DNA from 2 places in the Roseovarius tolerans genome. Region 2 is predicted to be linked to the other one. Evidence: riboswitches for the same ligand, from Rfam matches in the RefSeq annotation. Region 2 holds a riboswitch; the other holds the start of a gene.
What was found. Region 2 has a riboswitch for thiamine pyrophosphate ahead of PVU19_RS04355 (ABC transporter ATP-binding protein). Riboswitches for the same ligand answer to the same signal wherever they lie in the genome.

Region 1: it holds a riboswitch for thiamine pyrophosphate, as region 2 does, so the genes downstream of both, thiD (bifunctional hydroxymethylpyrimidine kinase/phosphomethylpyrimidine kinase) here and PVU19_RS04355 (ABC transporter ATP-binding protein) in region 2, are expected to answer to the same signal.

What each region holds. Positions count from the first base shown of each region.
Region 1 covers NZ_CP118494.1:558,968-562,363, reverse strand. Annotated here, with positions in the region: gene PVU19_RS02665 (MmgE/PrpD family protein) at 1-1,409, opposite strand, end outside; TPP riboswitch at 1,464-1,568, shown strand; gene thiD (bifunctional hydroxymethylpyrimidine kinase/phosphomethylpyrimidine kinase) at 1,615-2,409, shown strand; gene PVU19_RS02655 (FAD-dependent oxidoreductase) at 2,406-3,392, shown strand; gene thiS (sulfur carrier protein ThiS) at 3,376-3,396, shown strand, end outside.
Region 2 covers NZ_CP118494.1:893,099-896,494, forward strand. Annotated here, with positions in the region: gene PVU19_RS04345 (ABC transporter permease) at 1-228, opposite strand, end outside; gene PVU19_RS04350 (TenA family protein) at 225-881, opposite strand; gene PVU19_RS04355 (ABC transporter ATP-binding protein) at 893-1,621, opposite strand; TPP riboswitch at 1,669-1,768, opposite strand; gene PVU19_RS04360 (heme NO-binding domain-containing protein) at 1,885-2,487, shown strand; gene PVU19_RS04365 (diguanylate cyclase domain-containing protein) at 2,484-3,396, shown strand, end outside.

The sequences.
Region 1 (3,396 bases), 330 kb from region 2:
GCAAGCTGCGAGAATTCGGTGCCTTGGTCAAGCAATCGGCGGCGCATGCTCCAAAGCGCGTCGATCCGCGCCTCTGTCAGCGCGCCCCCGGCCATCACCGACAGCTTGGCGCGAATATCGGCCTCGGGCATCGGCGCCTCGGGTCCGCCGCGCGCGTTGCGATCGCCCGAGTGGACTTCGCGCCCATCCTTAAGTCGGACCGTCACATCAGACCACCGCCCCTCGGGGAACCGCACGGAATGGCGCGGCTCCTCGCGCACGGTGATGCGCGCGTGCATCGCCGCCACGCGCGGGTCGTGCAGCGCGTCGCCAGTAATCTCCGCCGGTCCGAGGCGGCCATGCACAAGATACGCCGCCAACGCGAAACCGAGCGAATACTGCGCCTCGCTCGTCGTCTCGGGCATCCCCGGGAAAAGCGCGGCGGATTGCGCGAAGGTCGCGACCTCCAGCGCGTCGATCTGATCCGGTTTTACGCCCTCCTCCGCGACCAGCACCCGCAGGCATTCGAGCGCCCCATGCGCCCAGCGGCAGATCGGATAAGGTTTGATATAATTGCGCATCACCGTCCAGTCGCAGCCCAAATCGGCCCAGACATGCGCCACCTCCGACCCCTCGACGGTGATCGCAGGCGCGCCGGTGAACCCGCGTTCAGCCTGTAACAGAGACGAAATCCCGACCAACGCCCCCATGCCAGAGCCGTCATGCAGCATCGTGGGGCTGGCGATCTCGCGCATCATCTGGCTGCGCGGCCCATGATATTCGGCGATGCCCAGCGCGTGGCGCAGCACCTCTGCCGTATCCCCTCGCAAATGCGCCCCCAGCGCCGCCACGCCCAGCGCGTTCCACGCGCCAGAGGTGTGGTAATCGCAGGCCGTGGCATGCAGCGCGACAGCGGCGCGCGCTGCCACCTCGTAGCCCATGGTCAGTGCGGTGAGCGCCTGCCGCCCGGTCAGATTGGGACGATGCTCGGCAAAGGCGAAAAGCGCAGGCACCAACGCGCAGCCGATATGCCCCTTGGTGGCATTCAGCCCGTCATGCGCGTCGAGATTGTCGATCTGCGTCGCCAGCGCCCAGGCCGCCCCCGGCATCGCACAGCGCCGCCCGTCAAAGAGCAGGGTCGCACGGTGCTCCTCGCGCGCCGCGCCATGAAAATCGCAGGCGAACTCGCGCGCGATCCGCCCCACATCGAGCGCCGCCGCCCCTGCCGCAACCCCCAGCGTGTCAATCAGCAGGGCCGCTGTCTGAAACAGCACCACCTCGGGCACGGCCAAGCCGGGATCGAGCGCGAACCGCGCGATCGGGTCGAACTGTCGGGGATTGGCGGCATAGAACATGATCGCGCCTTTCAGGATCTGGCCATGATCCATCGTGACGCAGGACGGTGGTGCCTTGCAGACGGTTTGCGACATATCCTGTCCCGCTTTCACCCCTTGCGAGGGCCCAACGTGACTGTTACGTCTATGGCAACTCCGTTGGGGTGCCCGGAATGCACGGGCTGAGAGGCGATGCGCCAACCCATCGAACCTGATCCGGCTAACACCGGCGTAGGGAACGGACTGACGCACGCCTCGCGCGCCCCCCGTCCGTTCCCCGCAAGACTGAGAGGAACGGCAGATGATTGCCACAGCTTTGACAATCGCAGGCTCCGACAGCGGCGGCGGTGCTGGTATTCAGGCCGATCTCAAGACCTTTTCGGCATTGGGCGTCTATGGCACCAGCGTGATCACCGCCGTGACAGCGCAAAACACCCGCGCCGTGACCGATGTGCACCCGATCCCCAATGCCACCGTCGCGGCGCAGATTGCGGCGGTGTTGGGCGATATCAGGGTCGATGCGATCAAGATCGGCATGCTGGGTGATGCCGCGCTGATCGAGACGGTGGCGCAGGCGCTGGAAGGGTATCACGGGCCCGTGGTGCTAGACCCCGTAATGGTGGCGAAATCCGGTGCCCGGCTGTTGCCCGATGCGGCGCGCGCGGCGCTGATCGCGCAGCTTCTGCCGCGTGCCGATCTTCTGACACCGAACCTGCCCGAGGCGGCGGCGCTTCTGGGCTGTTCTGAGGCCATGAATGATGCCGAAATGCAAGACCAGGGCGCGCGGCTGCGCGAGATGGGGACACGGGCCGTTCTGATGAAGGGCGGCCACGGGCAAGGCGAGACCTGCACCGACTGGCTTATCTCCGATAAGGTGATGCGCCTCGACGCGCCGCGCATCGCAACCCGCAATACCCACGGCACCGGCTGCACCCTGTCCTCGGCCATCGCGGCGGGACTGTCAAAGGGACTGAGCTTGCCGAATGCCGTCGAGACCGCCCATGACTGGCTGCACCGCGCGATCCTGGCCGCAGACGGGCTCCAGATCGGGCAGGGGCACGGGCCTGTGCATCATTTTCACGAGGCCTGGACATGACCGAAGCTGTGACAATCCGCGGCGCGGGCATCGTGGGGCTGTGCGTCGCCACCGAACTCATCAATCGTGGCGTCGCCGTCACCCTGCGCGACCCCGCGCCATCGCCCGGCGCGCATGGCTGTTCGTGGTGGGCGGGCGGCATGCTCGCGCCCTTCTGCGAGGGGTTCACCGCCGAGGAACCGGTGGTGCGGTTAGGGCAACAGGCCGCCGATTGGTGGCAGGCGCAGGGCGTCGAGGTGATCCGTCGCGGCTCGCTCGTGGTGACCTTGCAGCGCGACCGTCGCGAACTCGATCAATTCGCGCGGCGCACCACCGGGCACCGGCTGGTCACCGGCGAGGATTGGGCTGCGTTAGAGCCGCATCTGGCCGACCGCCACGACCGCGCGCTCTACTTCACAGACGAAGCGCATATCGACCCGCGCGCGGCGCTCTTGCATCTGCGCAAGCGGTTGGAGGACAAAGGCGCGCGGTTCGAGCAAAGCGACGCCGCCCCCACGGGCCCGGTGATCGACTGTCGCGGGCTTGCGGCACAGGACACCCTGCCCGACCTGCGCGGCGTCAAGGGTGAGATGGTGATATTGCGCAGCCGTGATGTGACCCTGACCCGTCCCGTTCGCCTGCTGCACCCGCGTTTTCCGCTTTATATCGTGCCGCGCGGCGACGGCGTGTTCATGCTGGGCGCGACACAGATCGAGAGCGAGGAGAAGGGGCGCGCCTCGGCCCGTTCGGTGATGGAACTGCTCTCTGCCGCCTACGCGCTCCACCCCGCCTTTGGCGAGGCCGAAGTTATGGAAATCGGGGCCGACGCGCGTCCGGCCTTCCCCGACAACCTGCCGCGCATCACCCGCAAGGACGAGACGATCCACGTCAACGGCCTCTTTCGCCATGGATTTCTATTGTCGCCTGCCGTCGCACGCATGACCGCCGGGCTGGTTACGCGCGAGAACGAAACATCGGAGTTTGTCCATGAAGATCACGGTTAACGGA
Region 2 (3,396 bases):
GATGGCCGACAGCCCGCCGAGGATCGCGCCCAGGGCCAGCCCGATCAGCACCTCGGCGGCGGTGATCCCTGCGTGTTCGAGAATGAGCGCGCGGCTGACCCAAAGCGTCTCGGCCACGCGGGCAGGACCGGGCAGGATGAAGGGCGGCAGGGCCGCCAGCACCACCAGCGCCTGCCAGAGCGCAAGGGCAAGCGCGGTGGAGGTGGTGATGGTGATCAGGCGGCTCATCTTTCGGGATAGCCTGCGAGGGCGGCGTCGAAGAAGGCGCGTTCCAGCCGGGTGGCGTGGGAGAAGGTGGCCTCGACCGCGCGCTGGTCCTCGGGTGAGAGGCCGGGCCAGACCGCATCGAGCTGGCCGCGCAGGTAGGCCACGACGCTCTCGAAGCCGTCGCCGCTGTGCAGCGTGATCCATTCGCCGAACCAGAAGGGTAGGTCGTCTGCCTTGTCGGCATGCGGCGTGGCCCAGTCGAGATAGGACCATTCGGCGACCACCAGCACCGCGAGCATCTGTTCATAGCGGCCCGATTGCGCGGCGTCGCGCATGATGGTCTGGAATTCGGCGGTGACGGGATGGGCCGGGGCGGGTGGCTCTGCCTGACCGCCCAAGGCCTCGATGGCGCGCATGAAGTAGGTGTTTTCGGGGCCCGAGATCAGCCCGAGGAACTGCGCAGCCGGAATCGCGTCGGGCAGGGTGGGCGCATGGGCGATGGCCGAGGCCAGAAGCCGCACGAAGCCGTCGATGAAGAGATAATCCTGCCGCAGATAGGCCAGCATGCGGTCCTCGGGCAGGGAGCCCGCCGCCAGTTGATCGGTGAAGGCGTGGCGGGTGGCGGCCTGCCAGTCCTCGGCGCAGAGCGATTGCAGGTGATCGGTGGGGCGCATGGGGGGTCCTTTCAGGCGGGGGCGCGCAGGCGCGACAAGAGCCTGCCCTGCGCGGTGAGGGTTTCGGGATCGTCCACGGGCCGGGGCACGGTGCCGGGGGGCGGTGTCACGTCCTCCAGCCCCGTCTCGGTCAGGATGTGGATAGCGTGGCCCATGCGTGCGGCTTCGGCCGGGTCGTGGGTGACCATCAGCACGGTGCGGTCCTTGAGGTGTTCCGCTGCAAGGTCCTGCATCTGCGTGCGGGTGCGGGCGTCGAGCGCCGAGAACGGCTCGTCGAGCAGGATAATGTGGCGGTCCTCCATCAGGGTGCGGGCAAGGGCGACGCGCTGCTTCTGACCGCCCGAGAGCGCGCCGGGGCGTTTGTGCGCGTGATCCTCGAGCCCGACGCGGGCGAGCATGCGCATGGCACGGGTGCGATCGCGCGCCTCGCCCCGGAGGCGCGCGCCGATAGTGACATTGCCGAGCACGTCGAGCCAGGGCATCAGCAGATCGCCCTGCGCCATCAGCGCCATGCGCCCGGCAAGGGACAGGTCGTCGGAGGCGGTGATCTGGCCGGTGAAATCGGTCACGTCATCGACGCACGCGATCAGGCGCAGCAGCGTCGTCTTGCCCACGCCCGAGGGGCCGAGCAGGCAGGTGATGCGGCCTGCGGGCACGGTGAGGTGCAGCGGGCCGAAGACGTGCAACCCGCCGATATGGGCGGTGCCGTCGAGCGTAAGCGCGGGCGCGTCGGGGCGCATGGGCGGCCTCTCTTCTCGGCCGGAACGCGGGCATGGGGGAGGGGCGCGGGTGCGCGGTCTCCGTTCCCTACGCCGGTGCGAGCCGGATCAGGTTCGGTGGGTTGGCGCATCGCCTCTCAGCCCCAAGGGGCACCCCAACGGATGAGAAAGATGTAACAATGCTGCTGGTCCTTGGCAAGCGGTGCGCCGGTGCCGGCGATCAGCCGTTCAGCGAATGTTAAGATTTTCTTGCCATGCTGCGCGGGTACGAGGGGAGAGATGTCATGCACGGGCTGGTGAACCGCGCCTTGGAAAGATTTACCCGCGACAGCTATGGCGACGGGCTGTGGCAGGAGGTGATGTCGGGGCTCGATCTGGGCTATGGCGCGTTCGAGCCGCTGATGCGCTATGAGCCGGAGGTGACGGAGCGGGTGCTGACGGCGCTGGGTGCCCGGTTGGCGCGCGCGCGGTCTGATCTGCTGGAGGATGTGGGCACCTATCTGGTGTCGCATCCCAAGGTGGAGCCTATCCGACGGCTGTTGCGGTTCAGCGGCGTCGATTTCGCCGATTTCCTGCATTCGCTGGAGGATCTGCCGGAGCGCGCGCGGCTGGCCGTGGCGGACCTCGATCTGCCGCCGATTTGCCTGCATGCCGATGGTGCCGGGCTCTACCGGCTGGAGGTCGGCTTGCACGAGTGCAAGGGGTTGCGCTTTGGCCCGGTGGTGATGGGGGTGCTGCGCGCGATGGCCGACGATTACGGCGCGCTGGTCGTCCTGGAGCATCGCGGTGCGACCGAGGCGGCGGAACTGATCGAGGTGCGGCTGCTGGACGAGGGCTTTGCCAGTGGTCGGGCGTTCGATCTGGCAGCGCGGCAGCAGGCGGGATGAGCCGGGTGTCACATGAGGCATTCTTGGCGGTGCTTGACCGGATATGCCCGATGCACGCGGTGCTGGCCCCGACCGGCCATATCGTGCAGGCCGGGCCGACCCTGGCCAAGGTGATCATGCCGCGTGCGGTGACGGGGACGCGGTTTCTCGACCTGTTCGAGCTAGTGCGCCCGGCGCGGGTGCACGACATGACGGGGCTGCTGGCGCTGGACGGGGCGCGGCTGCGGCTGCGGCTGCGCGCGGGGCCGCGCCATGCGTTCAAGGGGGTTCTGGCCCCGCTCGACATGGCCGGGGAGCGCGGCGCGCTGGTCAACCTGTCCTTCGGCATTTCGGTGATCGAGGCGGTGCGGGATTTTGGCCTGACCGGTGCGGATTTCGCGGCGACCGATCTTGCGACCGAAATGCTCTACATGCTGGAGGCGAAATCGGCGGCGATGGAGGAGTCGCGCAAGCTCAACCTTCGGCTGGAAGGGGCGCGGATCGCGGCGCAGGAACAGGCCTTTACCGACACGCTGACCGGGCTCAAGAACCGGCGCGCACTGGATCACATACTGGACCGTATGGTGCAGGGAGGTGAGGACTTCGCGCTGATGCATCTTGATCTCGATTATTTCAAACGGGTGAACGACACCCATGGTCATGCGGCGGGGGATCATGTGTTGCAAGTGGTTGCACGGCGGATGCTGTCGCTGATCCGCCCGAGCGACGTGATCGCGCGGGTTGGGGGGGATGAGTTCATCCTGCTTTTCGTCGGCTCGAACGCGCGTGACTGGCTGGCGGATGTGGCGCACCGTCTGATCCGGCGGTTGGAGGAACCGGTCGAGCATGACGGCCGGATATGCCGGATCTCGGCCAGTATCGGGGCCACGCTGCGCAGTCTTTATGATCACGCCGATATCGCGCGGATGC